Regions from separate parts of the Pantoea sp. E956-1 genome, predicted to be linked through region 1. Evidence: riboswitches for the same ligand, from Rfam matches in the RefSeq annotation. Region 1 holds a riboswitch; each other region holds the start of a gene.
What was found. A riboswitch is a leader RNA that binds a small molecule or an ion and turns the genes downstream of it on or off. The one in region 1 is predicted to bind thiamine pyrophosphate.

Region 1 (5,417 bases):
CGCCGACAATCAGATCTTCCGTGGTGTAGGGAAACACCTGGAACCCGTCAGCGCAGAGAATCCGCGCGGCCTCAACCAGCGCAAAAGGATCGGGCTGCAGCGTGTCGGCATGGCCAATCACTTCCAGCTTGATCCACGGTGTGTCGAACAGTTCGCGCGCCATCTGCGCCGTCGTCACCGCCTCTTTCACCGTGTGACAGCCCGCCGTATTCGGCAGAATACGTTTGTTGAGCTGTTGCAGCAGCGTGCGGAAAGCGCCGCCTTCATTGCCTTCCCGCCGCAGGCTGACGGTAATAATCTCCGCGCCAGACGCGTTGATCGCCTGATGCAGAATGTCCGGTGACGGATAACCGGCCGTGCCAAGCAGAAATCGGGATTGCGGAGTAAATTCATAGAACATGGTTAACCTCCCTGCATCGGTGACAGGATTTCGAGCTGGTTGCCCGCCTCAAGGTGCTGGCTGGCATAGCGGCTGCGGGGTACAAACTCCCCGTTCAGCGCGGTGGCGACGGTCCGCGGATCGATCTGCTGCTCTGCCATTAGCTCCGCCAGCGTCGTTGCGCCAGTTTCAATCGTGCGTCCATTCAGTTCAACGCGCATGAGTCATCTCCTGAGTCAGTTGCAGCATAAGTTTTTCAGCCATAATCGGGGCCAGCAAAAATCCGTGGCGGTAGAGGCCGTTAAGTGAGAAACGGCCATTGTCGTAGCGGACTTCCGGCAGGTTCTGTCGGTAGGCAGGACGCAGACCGGTGCCGCTCTCCACGATCCGCGCTTCGGCCAGCGCCGGATGCAGGCTGTAAGCGGCGCTGAGCAATTCCATCATCGCGCGGGCGCTGATCGGGCTGCTGTCGTGGCTTTCCACCATGGTGGCACCCAGCATGAAGTGGCCCCCGGCGCGCGGCACCAGATAGCAGGGAAAGCGCGGGTGCAGCAGCCGGACAGGACGGGAGAGTTGTACATCGGATGTGTGCAGGATCACCATTTCGCCCCGCACGGCGCGCAGGGCTGGCTGCCGATCGGAGGCGTGGATGCCACGGCAGTCGATGAGTTTGCCGCCGGGTTTACCACTGTGAAAGGGGACGCCAGCCTGTTGCAGTTTGTCGCGCAGTTGCTGCAAGGCGCGGCGCGGATCGAGATGCGCCTCTGCGGCGAAAAACAGGCCGCGGGCAAAGCGGTTTTCCAGCGCGGGTTCGATGTCACCGGGAGAGACCCACTGATGCTGCTGCGTCATGCTGGCGAAGCGCGTCAGTTCGCGGCTGTCACGCGGCGGGGCAACCACCAGCGTGCCCTGCTGTTCCACGCCATCAACGCGTTTCGCCCACCAGCTGGCCGCGTGCTGGCCCCATTCGATCACCTGTGGCGGTGCGCTTTCTGCTTCACACCAGGGCGCGAGCATGCCACCCGCCCAGTGTGAGGCTGCACGACAGTCAGGCTGAGTAATAACTTCGACGGTTTCTTCCCGCTCCAGCAGCAGCGTGGCGACACAAAGCCCGGCAACGCCGCTGCCGAGCACCGACCAGCGGCTCATGGTGTCCACCGGACAGGAAAAGAAAGATTCAGGATGAGATATTTCAATCTGGCCTCGTTATCAGTTAACGAAGACCCGTGATACAGAGGGAAAAGGCAGGAACGTTGCGAATGCGCCCCTGCGGCAAGTATCTGATGAGATACCCGTCTTCCTACGCCAGTATCAACTGGGTCAGGTTCTAAGGGTCGCTAAGCCGCGCGGTGCGCTATTAGCCTCTCAGTCTCTCTGGTGAGACTCCCCTGACGGGTTTAGTTGTAAGTTAAGCAGACAGCTTCGTCAAGCAGACGGCATGGAACCGCGTAAGAAAATCGGCCTTAACCGGCAGAACCGAAATGCCAGTCAGTGGCCATTGCCAGCGTCACAAAGGGTCCCGCCAGCGTCTGGTTGTGATGCGCATTAATCTTCTCCGCAGAAAGATGGGGATTATCGACGGTGGTGTGCGCATCGGAAATCAGTACGACATTAAAACCCAGCTCCGGGGCTGCCCGACAGGTGGTGTCAACACAGAACTCTGTTTTCATCCCCGCAATCACCAGTTGCTTAATGCCCTTTTGTCTCAGCTGAAGCTGCAAACCAGTATCCCTGAAACAGCTGGGATATCTTTTGGTGAAGACGACATCACTCTGCGGGTTGACCTGCAATTCCGGGATCAGGCGCGTCAGCGGGCTTTGCTCGTTAAAAAGGGAATCATCGGGGCCGATATGGCGTGCGAAAAAGAAGGGGACGGCAGAAGCCCGGGCTTTAGTAATGAGAAGTGAGATATTCGACAAGATCGAATTTGCGGCAAAGGGAGCCTCAGGACCATTAAAAAGGCCCTGCTGCATGTCGATAATTAAAAGTGCACTTTCAGATGTCACCATGACCTGTCTCCATTCAGTTTTTAAGAACGGAGAACAGCTCCCCGTCCGGTTCGGCGGGGAGTGAGAATCTGTTGTGTCAGGTGCCAGTCACAGAGTCGCTCACGCCACCGCCAGAAGCGGTAGTGGTGGTGACGGTTGTGAAAGAGAGAACTGACATAAACATTTTCTGACCCTGAGTTAATGCGTTCGGTGAAGTCACCCTCAGAAGGATGGCGCTGACATCTACATTACCCTGTACGCCGTCGCTTTTAAAGCGCCTGCAGCGATTGGGTTACCGCGTCGGTTATTTCACGAATGCGCGGTTCGGCACGGCGATAGTACGTCCATTTCCCGACTTTGCTGGCTTCAACCAGCCCCGCATTGTGAAGTGCTTTCAGGCATAACGAGGTGGCGGGCTGTGATAAGCCCGCCTTGTCCTGTATGAGGCTGGCACAGACACCATACTGATCGAAGGGATAGAGCTGGGTATAGCCCGCAAACGCTTCGTCAGGATTTTTAAGCCACTTCAGCACTGCCACTCTGGTCGGGTTGGACAGTAACTTCAGGGCATTTTCGGGGGACATGCCGCCTCACAGAATATCAGGATGGGTAAAAAGGATAGTCAGTATAGCCTTTCTCAGTGCCGCCATACAGGGAGGCGTGATCGACCACATTCAGCGGAAATCCTGATTTAATCCGCGCGGGCAGATCGGGATTAGCGATAAATGAGCGGCCAAAACCAAACAGATCGCCCCAGCCTTTTTCCAGCACATGCTGCGCTTTTTCAGCCGTGTAGCGACCCGAATAGATGATCGGAGAGCGGAATGTTTCCCGCAGCGCGACACGAAAGCTCTCTGGCATCTCCGGGCTGTTGTCCCAGTCGGCTTCAGCAATGGAGAGATATCCAACTTCCAGCTCGTTCAGCAGTGCTGCTGCGCGGATGTAGGTCGCGTGTGGATCGCTTTCAACCAGACCGAGATAGACGCGCTCTTCGTCAGTACTGGTAAACAGAGGCGCAAATCTGACGCCAACGCGGTGGCTGCCAAATACTGAGCTGACCGCCTCAACGACTTCACGCAGGAAGCGCAGACGATTTTCAGCAGAGCCGCCATATTCATCCGTTCGGAAGTTGGTGTGCTCAGAAATAAACTGGTTAATCAGATACCCGTTGGCCGAATGCAGTTCCACACCGTCGAAACCGGCCGCTTTGGCATTCTCCGCCGCGCGTCGGTAAAGCTCTACGATCTCTTTAACTTCCGCTGTAGTCAGTGCGCGTGGCTCGCTGGGTGTGGTCAATATCCCGGCGCCTGGCCCGGTTTCAATAAATACCCGGACGTTATCGGCTGCGATGGCTGAAGGGGCAACGGGTGCCTGCTTGCCCGGCTGCAGTTCATTATGCGACACGCGGCCAACATGCCAGAGCTGGCAGAAAATCGTGGCCCCTTGCTGATGTACTGCCTCTGTAACCTTTTTCCAGCCGGCGATCTGCGCTTCGCTGTGGATCCCCGGCGTCCATGCATAGCCCTGCCCGCGAGGCTCAATCTGGGTGCCTTCGGTGATCATCAGCCCCGCACTGGAACGCTGGCGGTAATACTCCACCATCATCTCGCCGGGAATGTTGCCCGGTTGTTCACTGCGGCAGCGCGTCAGCGGCGGCAGTACAATACGGTTACGAAGCTGAAGGTCGCCCAGACTCAAGGGGGTAAAAAGTGACGGCATGACAAAAAGTCCTCTGATGTGTGAAGAGGCGACATTATATTTACACATTTAAATATGTAAATGTGTAATCTGTGCTTTTTGCCCGGAGCAGTTTCTGCGGTTTCTGGCAGAGGGTCACTTTCAGGGATGACTGTCAGGTAATATCTTTCCGGAAATGGTCTCTTTAATGCTGTTTTATGATGTATCTGCTGCGGTCAGCATGGCTAAATATCCTCTTGCCACGTCTGTTGTCACACCATTCATTAACCCCATAATGCCCTCTACAGTTTGGTTGGTTGAACATTTAATTGGCATAATGTAACCCCTCTTTACTGAAATATTATTGTTGCGGGGATTAAGGCGGCTCAGAACATGTTTGGGAATCATAGCCGTTACGGCCAGCGTACAGAATCCGCCGGTTAATCAGCCAACGGGTGCATGCAACACGGCAGCGTTGCAGACTTTACAGAAAACCATCAGAGCAGTACGCATTCATCTATTTCAGACAGGGTTATTTCAGAGGAAACGTTGTGAATAGTGCACTTCCATTAGACGCGCTTGGGCCACGCATTTGTATTATGGGTCCCTCGAACAGCGGAAAATCGACCTTAGCTGAGGCCATTGCTCGCAAAACAGATCTACCAGCAATTCATCTGGATCAACTTCACCATATTCCGGACAGTCAATGGGTGCCCAGAGCACCGGCAGAATTTCTCCGTTTGCATGCTGAGGCGGTGAGTCAGGAAAGATGGGTGATGGAGGGTAATTACACCAAATGCATTGAAGAACGATTCGCTCGCGCCACCGGCTTAATTCTGCTGGATGTAAAAGTGTCAGTGGCACTGCTGCGGTATATTCGCCGATGTTACTCATCCACGCCGCGTATTGGCGGTCTGAAGATGCACAGAGAGCCAATGACCCTTGAGATGCTGAAATATATTATCCGTACTGCTCCGCAGAATCGGAAGCGGCATAAAAAGCTTTACGACCAGGTCAGATTGCCAAAACTTCTGCTTCCTTCTCCCCGCGATCTCAAAGCCTGTTCTGACTACTGGGGTTTACAGCTAACGAATGATGATCGATGATCATGAAGCCGCCGAAATACCATTTTCGTCTGTTAATGGAGTCGATCAGCTCAGTACCCTTTTTTGAAAAGCAATGAAGCACCACGGCCATCAATCAAAAAGCATTAAACTTGTCAGAAGAGCGTCCAGCGAATCTACCGGCCCGGCATGATTCGTCTCTGAACGGGTTGTGTCCCAGGGCATGGCGTCATCAGTACAATAATCACCTGTGCACTGCATATCGGCTGGCTCACTGAGTAAACCAACCGGAAGCCAGATATAAGGCCT
Region 2 (5,417 bases), on a different contig from region 1:
GGATAAATGAGGAAAACGGGGAAATCGAGCCCGATATTGCGCACCACTGGCAGCAGACTTCCCCGCTTCACTGGCGCTTCTTTCTGCGTCCGGCGATTCGCTTTCATCACGGCAGAGAACTGGAGATGGAGGATGTGCTGGCCACGCTGGAGCGTCAGCGCCCCCACCCGCTTTTTTCCCATATCGAGCAGATCGACTCGCCCGCGCCCTGGACGCTGGATATCCGCTTAAGCCAGCCCGACGAAGGGTTGCCCTGGCTGTTAGGCAGCGTCAGTGCGATGATCCTGCCGCGCGAATGGCCGACGCTGCACGATTTTGCCCGCCAGCCGGTAGGCACCGGTCCTTACCGGGTGATCCGCAATCAGGAGAGCCAGCTAAAGATCGAAGCGTTTGATGACTACTTTGGTTTTCGCGCCCTGATTGATGATGTCTCTATCTGGGTACTGCCCGACATCAGCGATGAGCTGGTCTATGCCGGTGTCCGTCTGCAGGGCGACGGAGCCGATGAAATTCAGGAGGAGAGCCGTCTTGAAGAGGGCTGCTACTATCTGCTGTTCGACCAGCGTTCAGAACAGGGACGCAACGAGGCGGTCCGGCGCTGGGTCAGTTACCTGTTTAATCCTATCGCCCTGCTCAATCACGCCGGTGTTGGCTACCAGCGCTACTGGTTTCCGGCGTATGGCCTGCTGCCGCGCTGGCATCACCGGCGCGACCTGACGCCAGTGGAAAAACCGCCCGGCTTAACCCACCTGACGCTGACCTGGTACAGCCAGCACGTGGAGCATGAAGGCATCGCTAACGCGCTGCGTCCGCTGCTGGCAGAATATGGCGTCACGCTGGAGACCCGCGAAATCAGCTACGAAAGCTGGTATCAGGGCGAAGCGGAAAGTGACATCTGGCTGGGCAGCGTGAACTTTACTCTGCCGCTGAATTACTCTCTGTTCGCGCAGCTTTATGAGATCCCGTTGCTGCATCACTGTCTGCCGATCGACTGGCACAGCGATGCGGCCCGCTGGCGCGAGAAAACGCTGCCGCTGGCCGAATGGAGCAAACAGCTGGTCGAAGAAGCCGGTCTGCATCCGCTGTTTCACCACTGGCTGCTGCTTGAAGGTCAGCGCAGCATGCGCGGCGTTCGGATGAATACGCTGGGCTGGTTTGATTTTAAATCCGCCTGGTTCGCGCCACCCGCGCTGTGAGGCTTTCGCCCCGGCGCTGAAATGACTAGAATGTGACGTTCTCAACGGGGTGCCGCCTGCCACCAGCAAGCAGCTGAGAGATACCCGTCGAACCTGATTCGGTTAATACCGACGTAGGGATTTGGGAGGCCTGTGTGCTCAGATCCTTTGCGACTCATCCCCTATTCTCCTGAAGGAGCGCAAAGTGTTAAACAAAGTTCTGCCAGTGCTGCTGTTACTCTCCGCCCCCGTTCTGGCGGCTAAGCCGGTTCTCACGGTCTACACCTACGACTCCTTCTCCGCTGACTGGGGCCCTGGCCCGGCGGTTAAAAAAGCCTTCGAGGCGCAGTGCAACTGCGAGCTGAAATTCGTCACGCTGGAAGATGGCGTGTCGCTGCTGAACCGCGTGCGCATGGAAGGGAAAAACAGCAAAGCCGATCTGGTTCTGGGGCTGGATAACAATCTGGTACAGGCGGCGCAGAAAACCGGTCTGTTTGCCGAAAGTCAGGTCGATACCTCGACATTAAAACTGCCCGGCGGCTGGCACAACACCACATTCGTGCCGTTTGATTATGGCTACTTCGCGTTTGTCTATGACAAAACCCGGCTGAAGAATCCGCCAAAAAGCCTGAAAGAGCTGGTCGACAGCCCGGAGAAGTGGCGGGTGATCTACGAAGATCCCCGTACCAGCACTCCCGGCTTAGGCCTGCTGTTGTGGATGCAGAAAGTCTATGGCGATCAGGCACCGCAGGCGTGGCAAAAGCTGGCGCAGAAAACCGTGACGGTGACCAAAGGCTGGAGTGAAGCCTATGGCCTGTTCCTCAAGGGCGAAGGCGATCTGGTGCTGAGCTACACCACTTCACCGGCTTACCACATCATCGAAGAGAAAAAAGAGAACTATGCCGCCGCGCCGTTTGCAGAGGGCCACTATCTGCAGGTTGAAGTTGCCGCGCAGTTAGCCAGCAGCAAACAGCCGGCGCTGGCACAGCAGTTCATGAAGTTTATGGTGTCCTCCGACTTCCAGCGCACTATCCCGACCGGTAACTGGATGTACCCGGTGATCGACACGCCGCTGCCTGCCGGTTTCGCAGCGCTCAGCGTGCCTTCAACTGCTCTGCAGTTCTCGCCGGAAGAGGTTGCCAGCCAGCGTTCGGGCTGGATTAGCCAGTGGCAACGCGCTGTCAGCCGCTGATGCCGCGCTGGCTGATTCCCGGTTCCCTCGCCACGCTGCTGTTAACCAGCGTGGCGCTGCTGGCCTTCGGTGCACTCTGGAGCGCCGCGCCAGAGAATGACTGGCGCGGTGTGCTGCAGGATGATTACCTGCATCACGTTATCGCCTTCTCTTTTGGTCAGGCGCTGCTCTCCGCGCTGTTGTCGCTGGTGCCAGCGGTGCCGCTGGCGCGCGCCCTCTATCGACGCCGTTTCCCTGGCCGACAGCTGCTGCTGCGTCTGTGCGCCATGACCCTGGTGCTGCCGGTGCTGGTGGCGGTATTTGGTCTGCTCACCGTCTATGGTCGTGTCGGCTGGCTGGCGCAGCTGTGCCAGCTGGCAGGGATTGATTACCACTTCTCTCCCTACGGCCTGTCGGGCATTTTGCTGGCGCACGTCTTCTTTAACCTGCCGCTGGCGACCCGCCTGATGCTGCAGGCGCTGGAGAGCATTCCGGCGGAACAGCGTCAGCTGGCGGCACAGCTCGGCCTGCGCGGCTGGCACCATTTTCGTCTGCTGGAGTGGCCATGGCTGCGACGTCAGCTGCTGCCGACCGGCGCGCTGATCTTCATGCTCTGTTTCGCCAGCTTTGCTACCGTGCTCTCGCTGGGCGGCGGCCCGCAGGCGACAACTATCGAGCTGGCGATTTTCCAGGCGCTGAGTTATGACTACGATCCGGGACGCGCGGCACTGCTGGCGCTGATCCAGCTTGGCTGCTGCGTGACGCTGGTGCTGCTCAGCCAGCGCTTCAGCAAGGCGATTCCCGCCGGAGCCAGCCAGCTGAACGGCTGGCGCGATCCGCAGGATTCGCGCGCGGCGCAACTGGTTGATGCGCTGCTGATCCTGCTGGCGCTGATCCTGCTGCTGCCCCCGCTGGCGGCGGTCATCATCGATGGTCTGCACGGCGGACTGCGCGGCGCGCTGGTGCAGCCTGCACTCTGGCAGGCGACGTTTACCTCACTGCGCATCGCCACCGGCGCCGGTCTGCTCTGTGTGGTGCTGACCATGATGCTGCTGTGGAGCAGTCGCGAGCTGCGCCTGCGTCAGCGCCCGGCGGCGGCAACCCTTATCGACACCAGCGGCATGCTGATTCTGGCGATGCCAGGCATCGTGCTCGCCACCGGCTTTTTCCTGTTGTTTAACGCCACCATTGGCCTGCCGGCGTCGGCGGACGGTCTGGTGATCTTCACCAATGCGCTGATCGCCATTCCCTATGCGCTGAAAGTGCTGGAGAACCCGATGCGTGACGTCGCGGAGCGTTACGGCAGACTCTGTGAGTCGCTGAATATCCACGGCTGGAACCGGCTGCGGCTGATTGAACTGCGGGCGCTGAAACGTCCGCTGGCCCAGGCGCTGGCCTTTGCCTGCGTGCTGTCGATCGGTGATTTTGGCGTGGTGGCGCTGTTTGGCACTGCCGATTTCCGCACCCTGCCGTTCTACCTCTATCAACAGATCGGTGCCTATCGCGGTGCTGACGGTGCAGTGACCGCGCTGCTGCTGCTACTGCTCTGTTTGTTGCTGTTCACCCTGATGGAAAAATTACCAGGCCGCCATGCTGACACTGAATAACCTCACGTACCTTTATCAGCATCTGCCGATGCGCTTTAGTCTCAACGCCATCCGCGGCGAGCGCATCGCGATCCTCGGCCCCAGCGGGGCCGGTAAAAGCACTCTGCTGAGCCTGATTGCCGGTTTCCTGCCGGTGAAACAGGGCACTCTGATGATTGACGGACAGGAACACACCCACAGCGTGCCGGCCAGACGGCCCGTGTCGATGCTGTTTCAGGAGAACAACCTGTTTCCGCACCTCAGCGTGCAGCAGAACATGGCGCTGGGATTGCACCCCGGACTGAAGCTGAGCGCCGGGCAGCGCCAGCAGCTTGCTGCGCTGGCCGATCAGGTGGGATTAGGCGATCTGCTGACGCGCCTGCCGGGCGAGCTGTCGGGTGGACAGCGACAGCGCGTGGCGCTGGCACGCTGTCTGCTACGTGACCGTCCGGTGCTGCTGCTGGATGAGCCTTTTTCTGCGCTGGATCCCGCGCTGCGCGGCGAGATGCTGCAACTGGTGCGTTCGGTGTGTGAAGCGCGCAGCATCACGCTGCTGATGGTGTCGCACAGTCTGGAAGATGCCCAGCAGATTGCGCCGCGCAGCGTGGTGATTGTGGATGGCCGGGTTTACTGGGATGGCGAGACCCGACAGTTACTGTCGGGCGACACGCGGGAGGCCGACGTGCTCGGCATCCCGCGTCGTTAAGCGGTTCAGGCGAAGAAAACCTGCCACAGCAGATGACGGAAAATGGGCATCATCGGATGGAACTGAATACCGACGAAAGCCGCGACGGCAATCACCAGCCCCAGCGGCCCTGCCCAGCGCAGGCGCTCAGGCGGCAGCCAGGCCGATGCCCAGTCGCGACTCTTGCCGCTGCGCCACCAGCGCCAGCATAACCAGACACCCAGCCAGATCAGCAGTGCTGCGCCGAGTAACAGCCATTTAAAGCTGCCGCCCTGCGCGGCTTTTGGCACATCGATCGCCACACCCGCCAGAATACCGGGCAGCAGATAGAGCGGCGGCCAGAGAATGCAGCCGATAATGTTCGGCGGCAGGAATTTACGTACCGGCAGCTCCAGCATACCGGCCGCCAGCGGGATCAGCGGACGCGTGGGGCCAACAAAGCGTCCGACCAGAATCGTAAACATGCTGTGCTGATGCAGGGCGTGCTCGGTTTTATCCAGCAGGCCTTTATACTTTTGCAGATACTTCCAGCGATGCAGCGGCCCCTGAAATTTCCAGCCGATGCCGTAGGAAACCCAGTCACCAATCAGGCAGCCCGCAAAGCCCGCCGCCCAGGCCGGGTAAAGGCCAAGCTCGCCACTGCCGACCAGCGCGCCCAGACTGGCCATCATCACCGTACCTGGCAGCAACAGCCCGACCAGCGCCAGCGACTCCAGAAACGTCACCAGCGCAACGGCAAACAGCGCCCACTCCAGGGACTGCGTAATCAGTTGTTGAATCCAGGCTTCCATAATCATCCT
Region 3 (5,417 bases), on a different contig from region 1:
TGCCCGACTGACGACACATTACCAGCAGCTGACGACGCAGGGCGCGCGGGCGACGGTGCAACAGTGTATGCGCCAGGCATAACAGCCTGGTGACAAAGCGCTGGCGCAGACGCAGCGCGCTGATTAGACTGACACTTTCCCATCGCGCTGGCCCCTGTCAGCCGTAATATGGATATTGCTGCATGTCGATCGCCTATACCATTACTACCAGCGAACCGGTAAATCAGCAGATTTACCGGTATCTGCGCAAAGATATCGTCACCTGCGCAATTCAGCCGGGCTCGCTGCTCTCGGAAAAAGAGGTCTCCGCGCGCTTCAACGTCTCACGCCAGCCGGTGCGCGAAGCGTTCATCAAGCTGGCCGAAGCCGGACTGGTACAGGTATTGCCGCAGCGTGGCACTTTCGTGCGCAAAATCTCCGCTAAGCGGGTGGCGGATGGCCGTTTTATCCGGGAGGCCGTTGAGGTGTCGGTGGTTCGCCGTGCGGCACTGGAGATTGATGATCCGGCCCTGATGGCGCTGGAGCATAACCTGCAACTGCAGCGCATGGCCGCTGAACGGCATGACAGCCAGGCTTTTCTCACTCTGGACGATGAGTTTCATCGCCTGATTGCTGAAAGCATTGACTGTAAGCTGGCCTGGGAAACGGTGGAGAACATCAAAGCGGCCATGGACCGGGTGCGGTTTCTGACGCTGAGTGAAGTCTCTCCACCGGACAAGCTGATTGAGCAGCATGAAGAGATTTTTGCCGCGCTGAAGCGTCATGACGCCGATGCAGCCGAAGCGGCGATGCGCCGTCATCTGCAGGAGATGATCTTCTCTATCACCCCGATTGCCGAGCGTAACAGCGCCTGGTTTGAAGCACCCTGAACCTGAAGCCGCCCGCTCCGCCCGATGACCAGGTCGAGGCGGGCCTTCGTCATTACCACCATTGATGAAAATGGTGAACCGGTCCGATACCTTTCCCGACCTCCAGCGAATCCGCCTGCAGCAGCGCCTGCTGTAACCAGTTTTTGGCTTCTCCAATCGTCTCTGCCCAGTCAGTATGACGCGGTCGCAGCGCGGCTAAGGCTGCCGACAGCGTACAGCCGGTGCCATGCGTATGACGGGTATTCACGCGCGGCGTACTGAATCGCTGCTCTGCTGAGTGCGTGATCAGCCAGTCCGGGCTCTCCGCGGCCGCAAGGTGACCGCCCTTCATCAGCACGGCCTGACAACCCAGTGCCAGCAATGCCCGTCCCTGCTCGCGCATCTCCGCCTCATCTGCCGCAATGGCGCAGTCCAGCAACGCCGCCGCTTCCGGCAGATTAGGTGTGATCAGCGAGACCTGCGGCAATAACAGCTCCCGTACACTGGCTATGGCGTCTGGCGAGAGCAGCGCATCACCACTTTTCGCGACCATGACCGTGTCCAGCACGATAAACGGGATATCCGCATTGCTCAGCCGTTCAGCAACCTGCTCCACGATAGCCGTTTCAGACAGCATGCCAATTTTTGCGCTGTCGATGCGCACATCACTGAGCACTGAATCAAGCTGGGCGGCAACAAAGTCAGGCGTAATGCGATAAACCGACTGCACGCCGCAGGTGTTCTGTGCCACCAGCGCGGTGATGACACTGGTGCCATAGGCCCCAAGGGCGGAAAAGGTCTTGAGATCGGCCTGAATCCCTGCGCCGCCGCTGGGATCGGTTCCGGCAATCGTCAGAGCATTAATGCGCTTCATGATTTCTCCTCCAGCGTCCAGAGTGCATCAATAAACGCTGTGGCAAAGCTGCCGGGGCCGGCAGCCTGCGCCGCCGCCTTTTCACCCGCTCGCGCCATCACCTGACAGGCGGCCGCGACATTCATCAGCCGATCGCCCGGCAGAGAGCTGAACCCCGCCACCACTGCCGAGAGGGCGCAGCCGGTCCCGACTACCCGTGTCATTAACGGGTTTCCACCTTGTACAGCAAGGCGTCGCTGACCATCGGTGGCGTAGTCCACTTCACCGGTGACGACCACCAGCGTGCTCCAGGTTTCCGCGAGTTGTTGGGCCGCATCGAGTGCTGCATCCGCCTGATGCAGCGTGTCGACACCGCGCCCGCCGCTGGCCTGTTGTGCCAGCGCCAGAATCTCTGACGCATTTCCCCGAATCACCGCCGGTTGCTGGCTTAACAATTGCTGGCAGAAGTCACTGCGCAGCGTCAGTGCGCCGACGGCAACCGGATCGAGTGTCCAGGGCGTGCCCGCCTGATTAGCCGCGGTCACGGCAGCCTGCATCGCCTGCTGGCGCTCGCGGGTTAAGGTGCCCACGTTTATCAACAGTGCATCGGCCATGCGACTGAACTGGGCGGCCTCAACGGCATCGATCACCATCGCCGGTGAGGAATGGAGTGCCAGCAACACGTTGGCGGTGAAGTTCTGGACCACGTCATTGGTCATACAGTGCACCAGCGGTGACTGGCGGCGAAAAGCGTGCAGAATGGGCGCGAAATGCGCGGCAGAAAGGTGTTGAGATTGATGTGTCATCGTAGCTCCCAACCGGCGAACAAGAAGGCGAATGCGGTCAGGCATCAGACTTCCCTACGCTGGCATTATCCAGTTCAGGTCAGCGGGTTTTTCTCAGCCCTCTCCTGACGGAAAGCGGCACCCCGAGTCGTGTTACGGCTTGCAGCATAGGCAAGCCGCGCAGCGAAAGCAAGCGACTCCCGCCTGGGAAATAATCAGAGCTGAAACAATTCACATGATCCCGATCAACGCCTGAGGGTGCAAAAAAAGGCTTAATGCTGCGGGTTAACGAGGTACCTCTTTATAGGTAGCTCCGCTTATTGCCCGGACGGGTAATATTTCCCGCAGAGACTCTGGTTTCCCCATAATAATTAACCTGCTTGTAGCATCATCGTAAAAAACAATTTATTTCATGGAGTTAGAAATTCCTGAAGCGGAACTTCATACTATTCGGGATGTATGATGCGATTTTTAGCGCTTATTCCACACCGCCATCGATGGCAGGATATTCATATTGAACGCAAGGGTGCCATAGCACCCAATGGCAGACAGTATCTCTCCACCTATATTTCCGCCCGCTGCACAGGCTGTGGCGAAATTATTCACCGGGTCTATTATCGCGACATCAGCGATCGGCAGGCGCGCCGCTGGTTAGATTAACGTCCCGGCAACGGTCATTCCCGACGCAGTTAAAGTTAACAGTTAGTTAGCAATTTGTTAGTCTGGTAACTAATCATCGTCTGACCAGACTCTCTCTATGTCACAGCTGTTTGAAAGCTTGAGCCATCAAATTTACCTGTCAGCCCCGCTGTTTATCCTGATCCTGCTGGGATACTGCCTGACGCGCCTGGGGAAATGGCCCTCCAGCATCAGCGAAGGGATGAACCGCTTTGTGTTTAATGTTGCCCTGCCCTGCATGCTGTTTCGGGTGATGAGCACCTTCTCGCAAAGTCCGCCGGTGGATGCACGCCTGTTGCTGGCCTTTTTCGGCAGTTGCCTGCTGGTGTTTATCGTGGGGCGATTGCTGGCAACAAGGCTGTTTAATCTGGATGGCGTAGCGGCGTCGGTTTTTGCGCTGGGCGGCATCTTTTCCAATAACGTGATGCTGGGGATCCCGGTGGCCACGGTACTGCTGGGGCCAGAAGCCCTGCCCCCGGTCGCACTGGTGCTGGTGTTTAACAGCCTGATCCTCTGGACCTTACTGACCGTTTCGGTCGAGTGGGCAAAGCAGGGTAGCTTCTCGCTGGAAGGACTCTGGCGCACCCTGCTCGGCGTGCTGAAGAATCCGCTGATCATCGGTATTCTCAGCGGTACAGCCTGGAGCTTTCTGCAACGTCCCTTGCCGCTGCTGGCCGCGGAACCGTTAAAGATGCTGGCCTCACTGGCCGCCCCCCTGTCGCTGGTGACGCTGGGCATGAGCCTGGCGCACTATCGGGTGCGGGATGGCTTAAAAGAGAGCTATACCATCTGCCTGCTGAAACTGGTGCTGCAACCGATGACGGTATGGGCTATCGCGTGGCTGACCGACTTGCCGCCGCTGGAGAGTAAAGTGGTGGTGCTGCTGGGATCGATGGCGGTCGGGGTTAACGTCTATCTGATGTCGCAGAAGTTTAATGTCATTACCGGCCCGGCGGCGGCGAGCATGCTTTTTTCTACCGTGTTTGCGGCGGTGACAACGCCAGTCTGGATGATGCTGATGACGCTGGCGGGCTATTAAAAAAAAGCCCCTCAGCACACGTGCTGAAGGGCTATTGTCTGGCTGACTAAATGTTACTCAGCCGATTTGGTACGAATCAGATAGTCAAAAGCGCTCAGTGAGGCTTTAGCACCCTCGCCGCTGGCGATGATGATCTGCTTGTACGGTACGGTGGTGCAGTCGCCCGCGGCGAACACGCCTTTCAGGCTGGTTTCGCATTTACCATCGATGATGATCTCACCCATTTTGTTGCGCTCAACCGCGCCTTCCAGCCATGGGGTGTTCGGCAGCAGACCGATCTGAACGAAGATACCGGAGAGCGGCAGCTCATGAGTGGTCTGCGTCGTACGGTCGATATAGTGCAGGCCGGTGACTTTGGTGCCGTCGCCTTTCACTTCGGTAGTCTGGGCGTTCAGGATCACATCCACGTTCTTCAGGCTGCGCAGCTTATCCTGCAGCACCTGATCAGCGCGCATCTCACCGGCAAACTCCAGTAGCGTAACGTGTTCAACGATACCGGCCAGGTCAATGGCCGCTTCCACGCCGGAGTTACCGCCGCCGATCACTGCCGTGCGTTTGCCTTTAAACAGCGGGCCATCGCAGTGTGGGCAGTAGGTGACGCCTTTGGTGCGATACTCTTCTTCACCCGGCACGCCCATGTTACGCCAGCGAGCGCCGGTCGCCAGGATGATGCTGCGTGATTTCAATACTGCGCCAGAGGCGGTTTCGATGGCGTGCATTCCGCCCTCTTTCGCTGCCGGGATCAGTTTGATGGCGCTCTGGCTTTCAATGACGTCCACGTTGTAATCATCCACGTGTGCGCGCAGTGAACCGGCCAGTTTTGCCCCTTCAGTTTTCGGTACGGAGATATAGTTTTCGATATCAACCGTGTCCAGCACCTGGCCGCCAAAACGCTCACCCAGCAGGCCGGTACGGATACCTTTACGTGCTGAGTAGATGGCTGCCGCTGCGCCCGCCGGGCCGCTGCCGATAATCAGGACTTCATAGGCGTCACGCTTGTTCAGCTCTTCCGCCGCGCGTTTATCCGCATTGGTATCCACTTTGCTGACGATTTCTGCCAGGCTCATCCGCCCCTGACCAAACTCTTTACCATTGAGGTAAACCGCTGGCACGCCCATCACGTTACGTTCCTGAATCTCGTTCTGGAACAGGCCACCGTCGATAGCGGTATGACTGATGCGCGGGTTAATCACCGCCATCAGGTTCAGCGCCTG
Region 4 (5,417 bases), 310 kb from region 1:
ACCCTGCTGTTTCATCTCCAGCGCTTCGATATTGCGATAGCCGCCGATCACGGCATCCACCTGCCCGGTCATCAGGGCGCTGGTGAGCTGAAAATTGACATTAACCAGCTTAACCTGATCGGCCTTAACGCCATCATGGTTCAGCATGGTCGCCAGCGTTGCCTGTTCAATGCCGCTGACGGAATAGCCGATGCGTTTCCCTTTTAAATCGGCGGGTTTTTTTACCGTTTCGTCTAACGTCATCAGCGTATTCAGCGGACTGTTAATCAACGTACCCACCCGCATTAACGGCAATCCCTGATCGGCGAAGAAATGCAGCTGCGGCTGATAGGTAATCGCTAAGTCCGCCTGCTTTGCTGCCACCAGACGCGGCGGCAGCGCCGGATCGGAAGGCGGCACAATGTTAACCTCCAGCCCTTCTGCCGCAAAGGCGCCGGTCTGCTGGGCCACCATAATTGGCGCATGATCGGGATTGATATACCAGTCGAGCACCAGTGTCAGTTTCTCCATCGCCTGAGCCTGTGTGGCTAAGGTGGCGCTGAACAGCAGGGTAAGCAGAGGCATTTTTGTCATGGGTTTTCTCATTGGTTTGGTCATTAATGTGTCTCAGGTGCCCAGGTAATCAGGCGGCGCAGCAGGATGTCGAGGGTCAGCCACAGGGCCAGCGTCATCAGCACCAGAATAAACAAGGCGGCGAAACAGAGGTCGCTCTGCATCCGGGCATTGGCATTCAGCATCACGTAGCCCAGTCCCTCGGCCGAGCCGACCCATTCACCGATGATTGCGCCTATCGGCGCGACGGCTGCCGCCATCCGCAATCCTGAGCCCAGGGCGGGCAGCGCGGCTAACAGCCGGACATGGCGAAGTTGCGCTGCACGTGATGCGCCCAGCGTGTGAGCCAGATCGAGATAGCCGGGAGGGACGCGACGCAGTCCATCAAAAAAGGCGGAGGTCACCGGGAAGAAGATCACCAGGACGGCCATCACGACTTTGGCGCCCATGCCGAAACCAAACCAGAGCACCAGCAGCGGCGCCAGAGCAAAAACCGGAATCGCCTGGCTGGTGATCACCAGCGGCATCATCCAGCGCTGCAGCCACGGCGAAAAAGTCATGCCCAGCGCCAGCACAGAACCCAGCAGCACGCCGAGAGCCATGCCGCTGACGATCTCGGTCAGGGTAATCAAAGTGTGATGGCCGAGATAACCTGCGTTTTGCCACAGTGAGATGGCGACCGCAGCGGGTGAGGGCAGCAGAAAGGCCGGAACCGAAGTCAGTGTGGCGAGCCACCACAGCGCAATCAGTCCGGCAAACAGGATCAGGCCACGGTGAAAACTGACAAAACCTTTGTGTAATCTCATCCCGCTATCCTGCTCAGCTGTTTCAGCAGGGCGGCCTGACTGTGAATGACATTGAAGTCATCTGCTGCCCGCGGTGGCAGGCCTGGCAGAGGCGGGCAGGTTTCAATTCCCGCAGAACCAATCATCAGCACGTGGTGACTGAGCCGACAGGCTTCTGCGGCGTCATGGGTAATCAGCAGCACGGTGTATCCGACCAGCACTTCTGCGGCCAGCGTCTGAATCTGAGCGCGGGAGAGAGCATCCAGAGCGGAGAAGGGCTCATCCATCAGTACAACGGGCTGACGGGTGTAGAGGGTGCGGGCCAGCGCGGCGCGCTGACGCATCCCGCCGGAAAGTGTCGCGGGTCGCGCATTCGCCGAGTGGCTCAGACCTACCCGCATCAGCAGATGCTGCGCCCAGTCGCGATCGGCCCTTTCACCTTTCAGACGACTGGCGAGGCAGACATTTTGTTCAACCGTCAGCCACGGATAGAGCAGATCCTGTTGCCCCATCCAGGCGATGCGTCCGGTCAGCGGCAGGCCGTCGCTGCCGCTGACCTGCCCGGCGGTGGGTGGCGTCAGACCGGCAATGACCCGCATCAGGCTGCTTTTTCCGACGCCGCTGGCACCCAGTAAAGCGGTAAAAGCACCGCCCGCGATCTCCAGATCAAGCTGGCTGAAGAGTGGCTGCTGGCCAAAGTTCAGGCTGAGCTGGCGAAGTGAAATGCCTGGCGGCACCGGATGGCACGGCAGGTTCATGAGCTGATCCGCTGGGCGGCAGCATGGTTGAGGCCCATCTGCCAGAAAGCCGCTTCCAGCCGGGTTGCAGTGGTAAAAATCTCCGCCAGCGGGTTAAAACGGTGTTCACCGGCGCGCTGTTGGGCCAGGGTTTCAAACAGTGAAAGTGAGGAGCGAACACCAGCCAGATACGCTTCGTCGCCGTAATTTTCTATCCATGCCGCGTACGGATTCCCCTCAAAGCGGGTCGCGGGGTCATGCAGTAGTGTCAGGCCAATTTCAGCATAACCTGCAACGCACGGCATCAGCGCGGTCAGCAGCTCCAGCGCATCGCCGGTGTGACCCACGTCCAGCACGTAGCGGGTGTAGTTGAGCGTTTCCACGGCTTCGGGTTCGCTCGCCATTGCCGCCTCACTGATGCCCCATTGCTGGCAGTACGCCAGGTGAAGCGGCAGTTCGCTGACGATGGCGTTAAGCGATGCCGTCGCGCTGCGTAATGCGTCTGGCTCAGAGAGTTTGCTGATCAGCAGGCCCCAGGCACGGGCGAAGTGCAGCAGAAAGAGATAATCCTGAGTGAGATAGTGGCGAAAGGCGGCGGGTGGCAGGGTGCCCTGACCGAGTTGCCGCACAAACTCGTGCCCGATATAGGCGTGCCATTGGCTGCCCGCCTGCTGGCGCAGACGACCATAAAAGCCGGTGTCGAAAAGCGGATGTGACATAGGATCTCCAGTAACAGGGAGATCCGGGCATACGGTCTGGAACAGGGAATATTGCAGGAGATGACGCAGAAAATCTGCCGACCCGTCCCTTCGCTGGCATGACCCAGATCAGGTTCAAAGGGTTCGGCTTGCGCCATCTCAGCCCATTACAGGACACCCCTCGGAGACATTGGTTATACGATAATTACTGCCGGAGTACAACGGTACAAATAAGCGTGCTGTTCCGGCGTTGTTGTCGCGCCAGTAACAGCATGACGATAGATTTTAAGTGACGTTGTCACTCGAGATCTGCGCCATTACTGGCAATGACTTTTTTGTACCACCAGAACGATTTCTTCCGCGTGCGAGCCAGCGTACCGTTACCCAGGTCGTCGCGGTCAACATAGACAAATCCGTAGCGCTTGCTCATTTCGCCCGTTGAGGCGGCAACCAGATCGATACAGCCCCAGCTGGTATAACCCATCACTGGCACGCCATCCTCAATTGCGTCGCCCATGGCGCGGATATGTTCGCGCAGATAGCTGATGCGGTACTCATCGTTGATCTCGCCATTTGATTCGATCTCATCGCGCGCGCCAAGGCCATTCTCCACCAGAAACAGCGGCTTCTGATAGCGGTCATACATCATATTCATGGTGATGCGTAAGCCGATCGGATCAATGCCCCAGCCCCACTCACTGCGCGGTACATGGGGATTAGTCAGCGATTTCACCACATTGGCGGCGCTGCTGTTCTGCTCGTTCATCTCTGCCGAGGCGCAACGCGAGGCGTAGTAACTGAACGAGACAAAATCGACACTGTTTTTCAGGATGTCGGCATCACCGTCAGCGATCTCAAGCGTCACCCCTTTTTCACGGAATACGCGGGCGGCGTAGGCCGGATAGGCTCCGCGCGCCTGCACATCAATAAAGAACAGGTTTTCGCGATCCTTTTCCAGTGCTGCCCAGACATCTTCCGGCTTGCTCGACCAGGGATAGAAGTTGCCGCCTGCCAGCATGCAGCCGACCTGGTTTACCGGATTCACTTCATGCGCAATGCGCGTCACCAGCGCACTGGCGACCAGTTCATGATGGGCCGCCTGATATTTCACCTGATCCTTGTTCTCTCCGGGTTCGAACACCAGACCGGCGCCGGAAAACGGGCTGTGCAGCAGGATATTAATCTCATTAAAGGTCAGCCAGTATTTCACCAGACCATCAAATGCCTCGAAGCAACTGCGGGCATAGCGGGCAAAAAAGTCGACCATTTTGCGATTGCGCCACGAGCCATATTCAGTCACCAGATGCATCGGCACATCAAAGTGACAGAGCGTGACCAGCGGTTCGATATTATATTTCCGGCACTCCTCAAAGACCGCACGGTAAAAGGCGATGCCTTCCGGATTGGGCGCCAGTTCATCGCCGTTGGGGTAGAGACGGCTCCAGGCAATCGACGTGCGGAACACGCTGAATCCCATCTCCGCCATCAGGGCAATGTCCTCCGGATAGCGGTGATAGAAATCGATGGCTTCATGGCTGGGATAGAATTCATCGTCACGCAGGGTAAACCGCTTTTCCAGACCGAGTTTGACCGGTAAACGGTGCGGGCCATGTGGAATCATGTCAACGGTGGTTAAGCCCTTTCCGCCCTCACGAAAGCCGCCTTCACTCTGGTTGGCGGCCAGTGCGCCGCCCCATAAAAATCCTTGCGGAAACCTTGAATCAGACATGCAATCCTCTTTTCCGGGTCAGCGAGACCCTTTCCTTTAGTGGCTATTAATCGCGTTAGCGCGTTCGGTAACGGGCGCAGGTTGCGTTGTGCTTTCAGGTGCGGTGTTTGTTTTGGGTTCGGTTTCAGGAATATCTTCAAAACCTAACAGCAGCGTCAGCACAAATGACAGCACCACAGACAACACCATGACCGCACCGACCCAGACAATACTCATGGGATTGGTGGGATCGAAGAACTGTACGCTGGTAAACAGGCCGGGAGAGGCCATGGAGTGGCTGGCCAGCCCGCCAATGCCCGCGACCGCGCCACAGATAAAACCGCTGATCAGACAGGCGATCAGCGGTCGTTTTAAGCGGACCGCAACGCCATACAGCGCCGGTTCTGAAATGCCGGCAATAATCGCTGATGCCGCCGCTGCCAGCGCGGTCTGGCGCAGTTCACGGTTTTTGGTCCGGAACGCCACCGCCAGCGACGATCCTCCCAGCGAGAGGTTGGCACCAATCTCTGACGGCATCACCATGCCCTCTTTGCCGGTTTCGGCAATGGTCTGGATGATAGTGGGGGTGAACACCCGATGCATTCCGGTCATCACCAGCAGCGGCCAGATTGCGCCCATAATCGCAACGGAAAGCCAGCCAAGATAGCCATGCACCGTGTAGACCAGCGCGGAGATGCCGCTGCCGATCCAGATGCCAATCGGACCAATCAGCACAATCGCGATGGGTGCCGCAATCAGCACAATCAGCATCGGTTTCAGGAAGTTTTTAGTGACGGCAGGCGTAATACGATCCACGCCGCGCTCAATGTGCGACAGGATCCAGGTCATCACCAGCGCCGGGATGACCGTATAGGTATATTTCACTGCGGTCACCGGGATGTAAGCGAACTCGACCGCCTGGCCCTGTGCCGCTTTC

Region 2: linked by a shared signal. The riboswitch ahead of thiB (thiamine ABC transporter substrate binding subunit) and the one ahead of AC0T7J_RS12145 (FAD-dependent oxidoreductase) in region 1 are both predicted to bind thiamine pyrophosphate.
Region 3: linked by a shared signal. The riboswitch ahead of thiM (hydroxyethylthiazole kinase) and the one ahead of AC0T7J_RS12145 (FAD-dependent oxidoreductase) in region 1 are both predicted to bind thiamine pyrophosphate.
Region 4: linked by a shared signal. The riboswitch ahead of AC0T7J_RS10770 (TenA family protein) and the one ahead of AC0T7J_RS12145 (FAD-dependent oxidoreductase) in region 1 are both predicted to bind thiamine pyrophosphate.

The regions. Positions count from the first base shown of each region.
Region 1 covers NZ_CEUYZP010000003.1:338,542-343,958, forward strand. The annotation lists gene AC0T7J_RS12135 (thiazole synthase) at 1-400, opposite strand, end outside; gene thiS (sulfur carrier protein ThiS) at 403-600, opposite strand; gene AC0T7J_RS12145 (FAD-dependent oxidoreductase) at 590-1,528, opposite strand; TPP riboswitch at 1,660-1,779, opposite strand; gene AC0T7J_RS12150 (cysteine hydrolase family protein) at 1,843-2,388, opposite strand; gene AC0T7J_RS12155 (ArsR/SmtB family transcription factor) at 2,637-2,951, opposite strand; gene AC0T7J_RS12160 (alkene reductase) at 2,968-4,086, opposite strand; gene AC0T7J_RS12165 (P-loop NTPase family protein) at 4,596-5,150, shown strand; gene AC0T7J_RS12170 (GFA family protein) at 5,241-5,417, opposite strand, start outside.
Region 2 covers NZ_CEUYZP010000008.1:145,493-150,909, forward strand. The annotation lists gene sgrR (HTH-type transcriptional regulator SgrR) at 1-1,196, shown strand, start outside; TPP riboswitch at 1,232-1,334, shown strand; gene thiB (thiamine ABC transporter substrate binding subunit) at 1,381-2,367, shown strand; gene thiP (thiamine/thiamine pyrophosphate ABC transporter permease ThiP) at 2,343-3,953, shown strand; gene thiQ (thiamine ABC transporter ATP-binding protein ThiQ) at 3,937-4,638, shown strand; gene AC0T7J_RS18470 (DedA family protein) at 4,644-5,408, opposite strand.
Region 3 covers NZ_CEUYZP010000001.1:1,015,269-1,020,685, forward strand. The annotation lists gene AC0T7J_RS04995 (mannitol dehydrogenase family protein) at 1-82, shown strand, start outside; gene AC0T7J_RS05000 (GntR family transcriptional regulator) at 183-869, shown strand; gene thiD (bifunctional hydroxymethylpyrimidine kinase/phosphomethylpyrimidine kinase) at 922-1,722, opposite strand; gene thiM (hydroxyethylthiazole kinase) at 1,719-2,507, opposite strand; TPP riboswitch at 2,542-2,642, opposite strand; gene AC0T7J_RS05015 (hypothetical protein) at 2,949-3,146, shown strand; gene AC0T7J_RS05020 (AEC family transporter) at 3,244-4,203, shown strand; gene ahpF (alkyl hydroperoxide reductase subunit F) at 4,257-5,417, opposite strand, start outside.
Region 4 covers NZ_CEUYZP010000003.1:33,328-38,744, forward strand. The annotation lists gene AC0T7J_RS10755 (ABC transporter substrate-binding protein) at 1-573, opposite strand, end outside; gene AC0T7J_RS10760 (ABC transporter permease) at 597-1,358, opposite strand; gene AC0T7J_RS10765 (ABC transporter ATP-binding protein) at 1,355-2,095, opposite strand; gene AC0T7J_RS10770 (TenA family protein) at 2,092-2,793, opposite strand; TPP riboswitch at 2,862-2,964, opposite strand; gene AC0T7J_RS10775 (6-phospho-beta-glucosidase) at 3,071-4,501, opposite strand; gene ascF (PTS cellobiose/arbutin/salicin transporter subunit IIBC) at 4,538-5,417, opposite strand, start outside.